DNA from 4 places in the Kitasatospora sp. NPDC092039 genome. Region 2 is predicted to be linked to each of the others. Evidence: riboswitches for the same ligand, from Rfam matches in the RefSeq annotation. Region 2 holds a riboswitch; each other region holds the start of a gene.
The links. Region 2 has a riboswitch for cyclic di-AMP ahead of ACIQI7_RS25210 (hypothetical protein). Riboswitches for the same ligand answer to the same signal wherever they lie in the genome.

Region 1: linked by a shared signal. The riboswitch ahead of ACIQI7_RS30125 (peptidoglycan DD-metalloendopeptidase family protein) and the one ahead of ACIQI7_RS25210 (hypothetical protein) in region 2 are both predicted to bind cyclic di-AMP.
Region 3: linked by a shared signal. The riboswitch ahead of ACIQI7_RS25915 (transglycosylase family protein) and the one ahead of ACIQI7_RS25210 (hypothetical protein) in region 2 are both predicted to bind cyclic di-AMP.
Region 4: linked by a shared signal. The riboswitch ahead of ACIQI7_RS10095 (NlpC/P60 family protein) and the one ahead of ACIQI7_RS25210 (hypothetical protein) in region 2 are both predicted to bind cyclic di-AMP.

The regions. Positions count from the first base shown of each region.
Region 1 covers NZ_JBIVSD010000018.1:148,934-152,457, forward strand. The annotation lists gene ACIQI7_RS30125 (peptidoglycan DD-metalloendopeptidase family protein) at 476-1,474, opposite strand; cyclic di-AMP (ydaO/yuaA leader) riboswitch at 1,477-1,614, opposite strand; gene ACIQI7_RS30130 (MFS transporter) at 1,969-3,510, shown strand.
Region 2 covers NZ_JBIVSD010000013.1:213,540-217,063, forward strand. The annotation lists gene ACIQI7_RS25205 (hypothetical protein) at 1-543, shown strand, start outside; gene ACIQI7_RS25210 (hypothetical protein) at 671-2,035, opposite strand; cyclic di-AMP (ydaO/yuaA leader) riboswitch at 2,037-2,201, opposite strand; gene ACIQI7_RS25215 (MoaF-related domain-containing protein) at 2,655-2,984, shown strand; gene ACIQI7_RS25220 (alpha/beta hydrolase) at 3,173-3,524, opposite strand, start outside.
Region 3 covers NZ_JBIVSD010000014.1:112,182-115,705, forward strand. The annotation lists gene ACIQI7_RS25910 (cytochrome P450) at 188-1,513, shown strand; cyclic di-AMP (ydaO/yuaA leader) riboswitch at 1,734-1,900, shown strand; gene ACIQI7_RS25915 (transglycosylase family protein) at 1,906-2,805, shown strand; gene eno (phosphopyruvate hydratase) at 3,103-3,524, shown strand, end outside.
Region 4 covers NZ_JBIVSD010000004.1:114,687-118,210, reverse strand. The annotation lists gene ACIQI7_RS10105 (NYN domain-containing protein) at 1-229, shown strand, start outside; gene ACIQI7_RS10100 (NlpC/P60 family protein) at 430-1,467, shown strand; cyclic di-AMP (ydaO/yuaA leader) riboswitch at 1,805-1,954, shown strand; gene ACIQI7_RS10095 (NlpC/P60 family protein) at 1,965-3,098, shown strand; gene ACIQI7_RS10090 (NlpC/P60 family protein) at 3,326-3,524, shown strand, end outside.

The DNA.
Region 1 (3,524 bases), on a different contig from region 2:
GCCTCCTCGCCTCCCGGACCCGCCCGACCGACCGGACCGGCCGGGGCGCTGACCGTCGCCAGCATGGCGCGCCGGGGACGCCCGCGGTGACGGCGACCAGCCTGCGGCACAGCGGAGTTGACGCCGCGTTCGACCGATCGAACGGCACGGCGGAGCCGGACGGCCCGGAAAGCGGACCCGAGCCCGGAAAACGGACCCGAGCCCGGAAACGACAGCGGCCGCGGAAAGCGGGCCCGGCCGCGGAAGGCGGGCCCAGCCCCGGACGACGGTCCCGGCCGCGGAAACGACAGCGGCCGGCCCGGCCGCACGAGGAGGTCCCCTCGTGCGGCCGGGCCGGCCTGGGCGTGTCCCGCGCCCATGTCCACTGTGCGGCGATCACCCGGTCGAGCGGTCACCCGACATGACCATCCCGGAGGATCGATTCGCCCCGCAGCAGCGGTGGTTCCTGAAACCCTGGAGGCTCAGCGCCCCCTGGTCAGAGCGCGACGCCGTGCGCGCGCAGGTAGGTGACCGGGTTGATGTCCGAGCCGTACTCCGAGCCGTTGCGGATCTCGAAGTGCAGGTGCGGGCCGGTCACGTTGCCGGTGGCGCCGGAGAGGCCGATCTGCTGGCCGACGGTGACGGTCTGACCGATCTTCACACCGATCGAGGAGAGGTGCGCGTACTCGGCGTAGTGGCCGTCGGCGAGCTTGATCTCGACCTCGTTGCCGTAGGCACCGCCGTTGCCGGCCTTGACCACGACACCGTTGGCGACGGCGCGCAGCGGGGTGCCGGTGGCGGCGACGAAGTCCTGGCCGGTGTGGTGGCCGGAGGCCCACATCGAGCCGGCCACGCCGTAGGCGGTGCCCAGCTTCGGGTTGGCCAGCGGGGCGACGTAGCCGGAGGTGGCGGCGGCGACCGGAGTGGCGGTCACGGTCGCGGCCGGAGCGGCGACCTGTACCTGGGTCTGGAGCTGCGCGGACGGCTTGGCGGCCTCGGTCTTCACCTGGACCTGGGCCTGCGGCTTGGCGGCCTGGGTCGCCGGAGCGGCCGGCTTGGCCGGGGCGGCGGGCTTCGCCGGAGCGGCGTCGGCGGACGGCGCGGCGGCGTGACCCGGCAGCGCGAGCTGCTGGCCCGGGAAGATCAGGTTCGGGTTGGCACCGACGACCGAGCGGTTCTGCTCGTACAGGGCGTGCCAGCCGCCGTCGACGTTCTTGGCGTCGGCGATCTTGGACAGGGTGTCGCCGCTGACGACGCGGTAGCTCTCCTGTGCGGCCGGGGCGGCGGCCCGGGCGGCCGGAGCGGCGGCGGGGGCGGCGGCCTGCGCGGCCGGCTTGGCCTCGGTGGAGGCGGCGGCCGGGGCGGCCGGAGCGGTGTGCGCCTGGGCGCTCACCGCGGTGACGAGCGGGAGGACGAACGACACGCCGGTGACGGCGGTGGCGATGCCGATGCGGGCGGCGCGGGGCAGGGCGATACGACGAGCCTGAGCAGGCATGGAAGTTTCCTCTCCGACGCCTGCGAGGTGAGCTGTCGGGTTCGGGCTGGAGTTGCCCGGCCGCATGCGCGGCTTCACCCCTAGCCGGTCCTGGACGCCCGCGCCCTGAGGCGCGAACTCCGGTCCGGCGACTTACCTGTGGGTCCCCCGCTCCTGCCGTACAGAGTTCGTTTCGAACCACCGGGCGGCGGCAGGACTCGGCGTTCCACCCGGTGGATCCGTCCGGACTGGCCGGGCGGTCGCTGAACTAAAACCCATCCGTTCGGGTGAAGCAATGTCGATCTCTTGAAACCGCAACGATCCCCCCTGCCCCGGTGACCCTCCGCAGGCCCGGCCGTACGGTGCGTACACAATCCATTCACCCCCTGCCACTGATCCACGACCCTGCGCCGAGATCGGCGACACTGCGCACCCGCCCGCTCACCCACCGCCCAAACCCAACACACCCACCGGTGACCCTTGTCACGTGCGCCTCAGCAGCGCAGGATTCGCCCGTGGCCACCTCCGAGGCCGGCACCCTGCGCCTGGGCACCGCGCAGGGACGCTGGGTACTACTGGCGACGGTGCTCGGCTCCAGCATGGCGATGCTCGACGGCACCGTGGTGAACGTCGCCCTGCCCCGCATCGGCGCCGACCTCGGCGCCTCCCTGGCGTCCCTGCAGTGGACGCTGAACGCCTATCTGCTCACCCTGGCGGGCCTGATCCTGCTCGGCGGCGCGCTCGGCGACCGGTACGGGCGGCGCAAGGTCTTCCTGATCGGCGTGGTCTGGTTCGCCATCGCCTCCGCGGCCTGCGCCGCCGCGCCGAACATCCACGTGCTGATCGCCGCCCGCGCCGTCCAGGGCATCGGCGGCGCGCTGCTCACCCCCGGCTCGCTCGCCATGCTCCAGGCGGTCTTCCACCCTGACGACCGCTCCGCGGCGGTCGGCCTCTGGTCAGGGCTCGGCGGGGTGTCGGCCGCGGTCGGCCCCTTCCTCGGCGGCTGGCTGGTGGACGGCCCCGGCTGGCGCTGGATCTTCCTGCTCAACCTGCCGCTCGCCGCCGCCGTGATCGCGGTCACCACCCGCTCGGTGCCGGAGAGCCGGGACGAGGGCGCCGCCGGGCGCTTCGACGTGCTCGGCGCCGTGCTCGCCGCACTCGCCCTCGGCGCGATCACCTACGCGCTGACCGCGGCCGGCGAGGGCCTGTCCCCCGCGGTCTGGATCAGCGGGGCGGTCGGGCTGGTGCTCGGCGTCGTCTTCGTGGCCGTCGAGCGCCGCGCGCCCGACCCGATGCTGCCGCTCGGGCTGTTCTCCTCCCGGCTGTTCACCGCGGTGAACCTGGTCACCCTGTGCGTGTACGCGGCGTTCAGCGGCGTCTTCTTCCTGCTGGTGGTGCAGCTCCAGATCGTGTCCGGGTTCTCGCCGCTGGTCTCGGGCTTCGCCCTGGTGCCGATCACCGTCCTGATGCTGGCGCTGTCCGCCCGGGCCGGCCGCCTGGGCAAGCGGATCGGCCCGCGCATCCCGCTGACCGTCGGCCCGATGCTGTGCGCCGCCGGGGTGCTGCTGATGCTGCGCACCGGGCCGGACTCCTCGTACTGGGTGGACGTGCTGCCCGCCGTCACGGTGATGGGCTGCGGGATGACGCTGCTGGTCGCGCCGCTCACGGCGACCGTGCTGGCGGCCGTCGAGGTCCGGCACGCGGGCATCGCCAGCGGGGTCAACAACGCCGCCGCCCGCGCGGCCGGCCTGCTCGCGGTGGCCGCCCTGCCGGCGCTGGCCGGGCTGAGCGGCGACGCCTACCGGGTGCCCGCCTCGGTCGACTCCGCCTTCCACACCGCGATGCTGATCTGCGCGGGCCTGCTGGCCGCCGGCGGGCTGATCGCCTTCGCGACCGTACGGGGCAACGTGCTGGCCCCCGAGGAGCAGCCGGTGGCCGAGCCGAACTGCGACTGGCCGTGCGGGACCACCACTCCGCCGTTCGACCCGGGCCACGTCCCCACGACGCGCGAGAACCCCGCCACCGGTCCGGCGGCGGGGCCCTCACGGGAGAGCTGACGCTACGTCAGGAG
Region 2 (3,524 bases):
CCCGAGGCCTCCACCCTGCCCGCGCCGTCGACGCCTGAGGCCTCCACCCTGCCCGCGCCGGTGAAGCCCGGGGCAGGCACCGGGTCCGGGTCCGGAACGTCCGGGGCCTCCACGCTGCCCGCGCCGGCCGCCGCCCGGACGTCCGATTCCGACCTGGAGGTGGTCAGGCTCGACCCGGACGCGGCCACGGCCGGCGGCACCACCACCATCCACGCCTTCGTCGGCAACGCAGGCCCGGACACCACCGCGTCCCCGTTCACGGTCGTGGTCGCCCTGCCGGAGGGCGTCACCGCGGAGGGCCCCTACTTCCCGTCCGATTGCCAGGTGATGGCCCACGGCCGCATCGTGCGGTGCGTGTTCGGCCCGGGTCTGCGGGAAGCGCGCAGCGCGACCGCCCTCATCCCGGTCCGGCTCGACCCGCGCCTGCCGGCGGGCAGGTTGGGCGGCGGGGCGGTCACAGTGCGCAGTGCGGACGACCGGAACGAGGCCAACAACCGGCAGCCGTTCGACATCACGGTGGTCGAGAGGGTCGCCCGTTCCTGAACCACCTGGTCCCGCCGACAGGAGTGGCCCTACCGGCGGGATGCTCCTGTCTGCGGGATCCTCCGGCCGGCGGGGCGGTCCGCCGGGCCCGGACGCCTCGCGGCGTCCCGCCCTCGCCGCGCCCGTCCTACCGGTAGACGCGGACGTAGTCGGCGGCGAAGGCGATCGGGGCGGTCCCCTGCGGCGCGGGGTGGTACTGCCCCGCGCACACCGAGAGGTTGAGGATCAGGTACGCCGACCAGCCGGTGCCGACGCCCTTACCGTCCGAGAAGACCTTGACGCCGTTGACGTACCAGTCCACCGAGGCGGCGCCGTAGTAGGTGCCGATGGTCACCCACTGGTCCTTCGCGATCGCGCTCGCGTCCGTGTAGTACTTCCCGTTGCCCGGGTTGACGTGGTTGGTCAGCTCCAGCAGGTTCGGGTTGTCGGGGTGGTACTCGAAGGAGTCGATCTCCCCGTTGCCGTTCTTCCAGGTCCACAGGGCCGGCCAGGCGCCGCTGCCGGCGGGCAGCTTGACCCGGGTCTCGGCGTAGTCGCCGGTCTTGACCTGGAAGCCCTCGCTGGAGCCCTCGGTGGTCAGGAAGCCGGTGTTCCAGGACTGCTTGCCGTTCTCCAGCACCGGACCGCCGGACGTGGCGGTGAAGGTGGCGATCCCGTTGGCGACGCCGACGTTGTTCCTGTTCAGCCAGTCGAGCTTGTTGTCGCCCGGGTTGTGGTTGCCGTAGCGGTACGCGGTGCTCTTGTCACCGACCCAGCGCTGACCCCAGCTGATCGCGCCGTTGAACTCGTCCGACCAGGTCAGCGACTTGCCGGCGACCGGGGAGGACGGCGCCGGGGTACTCGGGCTCGGGGTGGTGCTGGGGGTGGTGCCCGGCGTGGCCGTGGGGGTCGGCGTGGCCGTGGGGGTCGCGGTCGGGGTGGCCGTCGGGGTCGGGGTCGGGGTGGCCGTCGGGGTCGGGGTCGGGGACGCGGTCGGGGTGGACGTCCCGGTGGCGGAGACCACCAGCTGCTGCGAGGGCAGGTTGTGCCAGCCGCCGCCGAGGTCCTGCCAGAAGCCGAACTGGGTGTACGTCCCGGCGGGCAGGGTGCGCGCGCCGCTGGTGAAGCTGACCCCGCTCGGGCAGATCTGCACGTTGGAGGCGTTGCCGGGGAAGTCGAGGTTGGTGCCGCGCGCGTCGCGCACGCCCACGCCGACGGTCTTCGCGGTGAAGCAGGCCGAGGAGTGCAGGCCGAGCGAGGCGGTGGTGGCCTTGCCCGCGACCATGGTGGCGGGGGCGAGCCGGTCCTGGGTGACGGTCGGCGCGGTGGCGGCCTGGGCACCGTTGACGGACGGCAGGCCGAGCAGGCCGGCGCCGCTGATGGCGAACGCCCCGGTGGCGGCGAGCGCGGCGTTGCGGCCTCGGTGGGACGGGCGGGCGTGGCGCGGGCCGCGGCGGCGGGCGGGCGCGGGAGCGAGCGCGGGCCGGTGCGTGGAGCTGGCAGGCTGGTGCATGGGGTGACCTCTGCGACGCCTGCGAGGTGAGCTGTCGGATTCGGGCTGAGGTTGCCCGGCCGCCGGTGGGACGGCTTCACCCCTAGCCGCGGCCGCACGCGGGAGCGTACGGGCCGGGCGCTGACCTTGGTTCCCCCGCTCCCGTCCGCTGTGGTGCTCGGTGACCCGCCGGCGGGTGGACGGGACTCGGCGTCCCGGCGGCGGGGTCCGCGAGGGCGGACGACCGTTGCAGGCTAGGCGGGTCGTCCGTGAACGGACAACCCGGGCCGCCCCGTTGTCGCGCAGCTCACAGTGGTGTCGATCAACGACGCCGGGTGGCAGCCGAGTTGATCGTTCTCCGGGAGCGGCGGGCTGCGGCCGGGCCGGGCGGACGTTCCGGCCGGCGGGGACAGGGCACGCTCCAGGGCGGTTCAGGCCGGTGAGCTGCCTGCCGGCAGCGCTGGTGGCCTGGCGGCGACCTGGCGGCGGGCCGTACCGTGGCGAGTACCTGACCGAGTGGGCCCGGTCGGATAAATTGGGAGTCGGACATCATCCGCCGTGCACAAGAGTGGCGAGCCCGACCGGGTGCTCGCCACGACCCGACAGACGCGACCTGACCGAGACGAGGACCCGCCCCACCATGACCGCGCCCCTGCCCGCCTTCGCCGGCCGCACCTACCTCTTCCAGGCCGACAACGGCGCGGCCTTCCGCAACACCTACTCGGCCGACGGCACTCGGCTGCGCTGGGAGGGCCTAGGCGAGTCCGCGGGCCAGTGGGAGGACGTGCGGCTGCACGTCGCCGAGGTCGCGCCGGAGATCTACTTCGTCAGCTGGACCGAGCAGAGCGGGATCACCGTCAGCCATGTGATGGACCTCGGCAAGCTGACGGTGCGGGCCTTCTGGACCTTCGAGGGCGAGGGCGGCCGGGTCGGTGAGCTGCACACCGGGACGCTGGAGCGGGTGGCCTGAGCGGCGGGACCGCCGGGCGGGGGCCGTGAGGCTCCTGAACGACCCGACCGGCCCTGGACCGGACCGCAACGACCGAACCCCCGGGCCGTGGCTCCGGGGGTTCGGTCGTTGCGGTCCGCTCGTTGTGGTTCGGTCGTTGGGGGTCTGGTCCTTCGGGGCCGCTCGTTCGGGCTCGCGGTCGGTCAGGTTCAGACGGTCTGGTTCGGCACCTTGAGGTGCTGGGACAGCCACTCCAGCGAGGACGGCAGCAGGGCGCTCCAGGTCTCGAAGTTGTGGCCGCCGTTCTCCAGCATGCTGTACGAGACCTTCATCGGGCTCCGCACCGCGTCGACGAAGGCCTCGGTCTCCTGCCGGTAGCCGCCGTCGCCCTTCTTGGTTCCGGCCAGCAGCACGGACACCTTCGGCTGCGGCAGGTTCTTCAGCCGCCACATCAGGTTGGCCTCGTCGCGGCGCTGCTTGCTGCCGCCGAAGAGGTCGCCCGTGGTCGGGTCGTCGGCGGCGTCGTAGTAGGCGGAGAGCGCGACGGCGGTCGGGAAGACG
Region 3 (3,524 bases), on a different contig from region 2:
GGCCAAGAGCTGTCCACGGACCGGCCACGGACCGTCCGGGCACCGGCAACGCGGCGGCAACCGACCGGCTACGGACCGTCCGGGCACCGGCAACGCGGCGGTCACCGACCGGCCACCGGCCGTCGGGCGCGCCGGAGGCGGTCCGGAGGAGGGAGGGCGGTCCCGTCGCACCGGATACGGTCGGTCCATGCCAGCTCAGCCCCACCCCGCCCGGCCCGCCGCCGCGCCGTCCGACGCCCCCGCCCCGCAGCTGTTCACCTGGGAGTTCGCCGCCGACCCGTACCCCGCCTACGCCTGGCTGCGCGAGCACGCCCCGGTGCACCGCACCACGCTGCCGAGCGGCGTCGAGGCCTGGCTGGTGACCCGGTACGCGGACGCCCGGCAGGCGCTCGCGGACGGCCGGCTGTCGAAGAACCCGGCGCACCACAGCGAGCAGGCGCACCGCACCGGCCGGGTGGGCATCCCCGGGGAGCGGCAGGCGGACCTGATGACCCACCTGCTGAACATCGACCCGCCGGACCACACCCGGCTGCGCCGGCTGGTGTCGAAGGCGTTCACCCCGCGCCGGGTGGCCGAGTTCGAGCCGCGGGTGCAGCAGCTCACCGACCGGCTGATCGACGGCTTCGCGCAGCGCGGTTCGGCGGACCTGATCCACGAGTTCGCCTTCCCGCTCCCCATCTACGCGATCTGCGACATGCTCGGGGTGCCGTCCGAGGACCAGGACGACTTCCGCGACTGGGCCGGCATGATGATCCGGCACGGGGGCGGCCAACGCGGCGGCGTGGGGCGGGCGGTGAAGCGGATGCGGGCGTACCTGCTGGAGCTGATCCACCGCAAGCGGGCGGACCTCGGGGACGACCTGATCTCCGGTCTGATCCGGGCCGGTGACCACGGCGAGCACCTGACCGAGAACGAGGCCGCGGCGATGGCCTTCATCCTGCTGTTCGCGGGCTTCGAGACCACCGTGAACCTGATCGGCAACGGTACGTACGCGCTGCTGCGCAACCCGGAGCAGCGCCGGCTGCTGCAGGAGTCGGTGGCGCGCGGGGAGAGCGCGCTGCTGGAGACCGGGATCGAGGAACTCCTGCGCTACGACGGACCGGTGGAGCTGGCGACCTGGCGGTTCGCGACCCGCCCGCTGGCCATCGGCGGGGTGGACATCCCGGTCGGCGACCCGGTGCTGGTGGTGCTGGCGGCGGCGGACCGCGACCCGGCCCGGTTCGCGGCCGAGAACACCCTGGACCTGGCCCGGACGGACAACCCCCACCTGGGCTTCGGGCACGGCATCCACTACTGCATCGGCGCCCCGCTCGCCCGGCTGGAGGGGCGTGCCGCGCTGGCCACGCTGCTCTCCCGGCTGCCGGACCTGCGGCTCGCGGGAAGCCCGGAGGACCTGCGCTGGCGCGGCGGCCTGATCATGCGTGGGCTGCGCGAACTGCCGGTGGAATTCAGCCCGGAGAGCCGCTCCCCGCACACCCCTCCGCAGGCCACGTCCGGGCCCGCGACAGGCTGAGACCGCGCTGGCGGAGGTCGCCGAACGCTCGCCGACGGGGGTGTGAACACCCATCAATCCGGACATAACGCCGCCGTTGGTAGGCGATCGGATACGGGCCGTAATTGTCGTGTGATATCTGCGATATGAGCTTGTGATTGGTCTGATGATCTGTCTACTCTCCCTGGAGTTCGCAGCTGCGGACCTCGTGCGCGGAACGCCGAATCCTGCCCGCCGCGCCACGGGAAACCGACCAGACCCTGGGCAGGGGCGGGGGAACCAGGTTTGTTGCCGTCTCCCACGGCTTGGGGTGAAGCCGCCCGAGCGGGATCGTTCCCGCGTACGGCGGCCGGGCCACCTCCCGGTCCGAACCCGACAGCTCACCTCGCAGGCGTGCGGAGAGGGACCTCTTCATGCTGTTCGTTGGAACTGGCCGCCACCGTCGTCGCACCCAGACCGAGAAGGCCATCGCCGTCGCCGGTGTGGCCGGCGTCGGACTCGCGATGCCGCTCCTCACCGCCACCGGCGCCTCCGCCGCCCCGGCCTCCACCTGGGACTCCGTCGCCCAGTGCGAGAGCGGCGGCAACTGGAGCATCAACACCGGCAACGGCTTCTACGGCGGCCTCCAGTTCACCTCCAGCACCTGGAAGGCGTACGGCGGCACCGCCTACGCGGCGCAGGCCAACCAGGCCAGCAAGGCCCAGCAGATCTCGGTCGCCGAGAAGGTCCTGGCCTCGCAGGGCCCGGGCGCCTGGCCGGTCTGCTCCCAGAAGGCCGGTCTGACCAAGGGCGGCGCCCCGGCCGTGGTCGACACCGCCTCGGACGCCAAGCCGCAGTCCGCCGCCAAGCAGCAGGCCCCGAAGCAGCAGGCCCCGAAGCCCGCCGCCAAGCCGGCCGAGAAGCCGGTCGCGCAGAAGCCGGTGCAGAAGCCCGCCGCGCAGCCGGTCCAGCAGGCCGCCCCGCAGCAGCAGGCGCAGGCTCCGGGCTTCTCCGGCCACGCCGGCTGGGACGCCGACGCCAAGGTGTACTGGTACCAGAACAACGGCGCCTGGTACTGGACCAGCCACCAGAGCGTCTACCAGCAGTACGCCGGCCAGGCCGCCGCCCAGCCGCAGTACGCCCCGCAGGCCGCCCAGTCGGCCCCGCAGGCCACCGGCCACGACTACACCGTGCGCGCCGGTGACACCCTGTCGACCATCGCCGCCGCCCAGGGCGTGTCCGGCGGCTGGCACGCGCTGTACGAGCAGAACCACGCCACCGTCGGCGGCGACCCGAACCTGATCATGCCCGGCCAGGTGCTGCACCTCGGCTGAGCCGTCGGGCCCGGTGACGACGCCCGTCGGCGCCCGACGCCGACACCGTTCCACCCCGCCGTCCGAAGGGGACCGGTCCTACCGGTCCCCTTCGTCCGTATTCGCCCGCTCCGGTGGGACAAGCTGGGACAAGCAGGTGAACTACCGGTGCGTAGCGGGGCCACACGCTGAGACGGGACCGAGGCGGACGTGGCCCCGGGAGCCCGGGCGGTTAGGCTCTGGTCGTAACGACTCCGCAATCGTCCTGCTGACAGCACCACCGTCAGACCGGACCCTGCTTCCGCAAGGAGATGCCTCGTGCCGTCCATCGATGTCGTCGTAGCCCGTGAGATCCTCGACTCCCGCGGCAACCCCACGGTCGAGGTCGAGGTCGGCCTCGACGACGGCAGCACGGGTCGTGCCGCTGTCCCGTCGGGTGCCTCCACCGGTGCCTTCGAGGCCCTGGAGCTGCGCGACGGCGACAAGAACCGCTACTTCGGCAAGGGCGTCGAGAAGGCCGTCCTGGCCGTCATCGAGCAGATCGGCCCGGAGCTGGTCGGCTACGACGCCACCGAGCAGCGCCTGATCGACCAGGCCATGCTGGACCTGGACGCCACCCCGGACAAGTCCTCGCTCGGCGCCAACGCCATCCTGGGCGTCTCGCTGGCCGTCGCGCACGCCGCCTCCGAGGCCAGCGACCTGCCGCTGTTCCGCTACCTGGGCGGCCCGAACGCGCACGT
Region 4 (3,524 bases), on a different contig from region 2:
GGACCTGGACGTCCCGGTGATCATGGCGCCGCCGCGCGGGGTCCGGGTGCGGTTCAGCCGGACCGGGGAGACGGCCGACGAGCTGATCCGCCGTCTGGTGCGGGCCGAGCCGCAGGGCCGCCCGGTGGTGGTGGTGTCCACCGACCGGGAGGTCGCGGAGGGCGTGCGGAAGGCGGGCGCGCGCCCGGTGGCGTCGGTGCTGCTGCTGAACCGGCTGGCCCGGCCCTGACCTGGGCCGGACCGCATGACGGCTGGTCAGCGGCTCGTCCGGAGCGTTGTGCGGGTCCCGTGAAGTCAGCGTGGGGACCGGGGTTCACGCCATCGGGGGAGTAGCAAAACGGGTAGATCTTCACTAGGGTCTGGCGTCAAACCTATTTTCCGGAATCTCATCCCATCAGGTGAGCCCGTAGGAAGAAGGAGCCGGTCCCTTTGGCCTCCCACCGCCGTCCCAAGCAGCCGAGCCGCGCACGGGTCTCCGTGCTCACCGCTGCCGCTGCGACCGCGGTCGCGCTCTCCGCCCAGGTGGCCGCGCACGCCGCGCCGCAGCCGGACAAGACGGACGTCAAGGCGCAGATCGACCAGCTCCAGGAGGAGCAGGAGCAGGCGGCGGAGAAGTACAACGGCGCCAAGGAGCGGGCGGACCAGCTGCGCAAGCAGGCCGACCAGCTGCAGGACCAGGTGGCCCGCGGCCAGGAGCAGATGACCCAGCTCCAGGGCGGCCTCGCCGAGGTGGCGGGCGAGCAGTACCGCGCCGGCGGCATCGACCCGTCCGTCCAGCTGATGCTCTCCTCCGACCCGTCCGGCTACCTGGAGAAGGCCTCGACCGTCCAGCAGGCCAGCACCAGCCAGGCCGAGGCGCTCAAGGGGCTGCTGGAGCAGCAGCGCCGGCTGGACCAGCAGAAGGCCGAGGCGGCCGCCGTGCTCGCCTCGCTGGACAGCACCACCAAGGACCTCAACCAGGCCAAGGCGGACGTCAACACCAAGCTGAAGGCCGCCCAGGACCTGCTGAACTCGCTGAGCGCCGCCGACCGCGCCGCGCTGCGGGCCCAGCAGGCGCAGGACGACCGCGCCTCGCGCGGCAACGCGCGGGTGGACCTCGGCAGCCTGCCGCCGGCCAGCGGCTACGCGGGGGCGGCGGTGGCCAAGGCGATGAGCAAGCAGGGCTCGCCGTACGTGTGGGGCGCCACCGGATCGACCACCTTCGACTGCTCGGGCCTGATGGTCTGGGCGTACGGGCAGGCCGGCGTCTCGCTGCCGCGCACCTCGCAGGAGCAGGGGCACTACGGCACCCGGGTGCCGTCGCTGGACCAGGCCCAGCCGGGCGACCTGGTGATCTACGGCCCGAGCATGTACCACGTCGGGATGTACATCGGGAACGGCATGGTGGTCCACGCGCCGCACACCGGTGACGTGGTGAAGGTGATGAAGGCCGACGCGATGCCGATCAACACCATCCGCCGGGTCTGACGGACCGACACGCCCGGGACGCCCGTTCGGGAGCTGTGAAGAGCGCCACCTCCGTCGCGGGGGTGGCGTTCGGCTTTTCCGCCTTTTGGGGCCGCCTGCTGAGAACCGATCAGCCTTGCGTGCACCATTGGTCACCATCGGTCATTTTCACAAGGGAACTTGGGCAATCTTCCGTCTTTTTTCTGACAAGGATTTGAACGGATCACGGTTCAGTTACTAGGGTCATGCTCCGAACCACCGCACTGTCGATCGCCCAGCCAGGGTGGCGGCGGTGGTTACCGCCGAGTTCGCGAGGCAGCGGGGCAGGTCGAAGCGACTGCCCGACAGGGGAGCCCAGTGACTGGGGGCGCTGCGGAGCGGAGCCGGGGAACCACGTTCCTCCGGGGTGAATCGGCGCCAGGTCGGCCGAACGGCCGTGAGGCGTCGTAGGGCATGCTTCCGGCCCGAACCCGTCAGCTCACCCGGTAGGCGGACGTAGGAAGAAGGAGCCCGCCTTCGTGGCGTCCCATCGTCGTCCCAAGCCCGCCGGCCGCGCCCGCGTCTCCATCCTGACCGGAGTCGCCGCCGCAGCCGTCGCCCTCTCCGCGCAGTCCGGCGCCCACGCCGACCCGCAGCCGACCAAGGACCAGGTCAAGGAGCAGGTCGACCAGCTCAACGAGCAGGCCGAGGTCGCGACCGAGAACTACAACGCCGCCCAGGCCAAGCAGCAGGAGCTGGAGAAGCAGGTCTCCGGCCTGCAGGACCAGGTGGCCCGTCAGCAGGCGCAGGTCACCGAGCTCCAGGGCGGCCTGGCCGAGATCGCCGGCGAGCAGTACCGCAACGGGGGGATATCCCCGACCGTCCAGCTGATGTTCTCCTCCAGCCCGGACAGCTTCCTCAGCCAGGCCGACGCGCTGAACCAGGCCGGTGCCACCCAGAAGGGCCAGCTGAAGGAGCTCCAGGAGCAGCAGCGCAAGCTCGACCAGGACCGCAACGAGGCCCAGGGCAAGCTCGCCGAGCTGGAGTCGACCACCCAGCAGCTGAAGACCGCCAAGGTGGAGGTCCAGGGCAAGCTGAAGGCCGCCCAGGACCTGCTCAACACCCTGACCGAGCAGGAGCGCCAGGCGCTGCGCCAGGCCGAGGAGAAGGCCGCGGCCGACGCCAAGGCCAAGGCCGACGCGGCCGCCCAGGCGCAGGCGCAGGCCGACCGCGCCTCGCGGGACAACACCCGCGGCGACCTCTCCGCCCCCACGAGCACCGCCCCGACCACCACCGCTCCGGTGAAGGTGGCCCCGGGTAGCTCGCGCGGTGCCGCGGCCCTCGCGGCCGCCGCCTCCAAGGTCGGCAGCCCGTACGTCTGGGGTGCCACCGGCCCGAGCTCCTTCGACTGCTCCGGCCTGATGGTCTGGGCGTTCAACCAGGCCGACGTGTCGCTGCCGCGCACCTCGCAGGCGCAGGCCTCGGCCGGCACCCGGATCGGTACGGACCTCTCCCAGGCCCAGCCCGGCGACCTGCTGATCTTCTACAGCGACGCCCACCACGTCGGCATCTACGCCGGCAACGGCCAGGTGCTGCACGCCCCCCGGACGGGTACCAACGTGCGCTACGAGGCGGTCACCAACATGCCGCTGACCGGCATCGTGCGGGTCTGATCCCCGCTCGGCCGCTTCCGGGCCCGGCTTCCCCCAGGGGAGGCCGGGCCTGCGGCTTTTCCGGCGCGTCGATCTGATGTCCGATTACGGGTCGAATATTCGGGTTCGTAAGGGTTTGGACTCGCTTGCCCGGACTCGCTAACGTCTGCCACCGGACTCCCGCTCGACGGCCGCCCGTCCCGGTGCGGCGGCGGGGGCCGCGCCGCAGGATTGGAGCCCCCGCCGCCATGTCCGTGCACCGCCGTTCCCAACTGCTCGCCCGGGCGCTGGTGCTGACCACGGCCGCCGCCACCGCGCTGGGCGTCGCCGCCGGAGGTCGCGCCCAGGCCGCCCCCGGCAGCCCGGACCCGGCCGACCGTCACGACGTCAAGTCCCAGGTGGAACAGCTGTACGACGAGGCCGAGCAGGCGTCCGAGAGGTTCAACG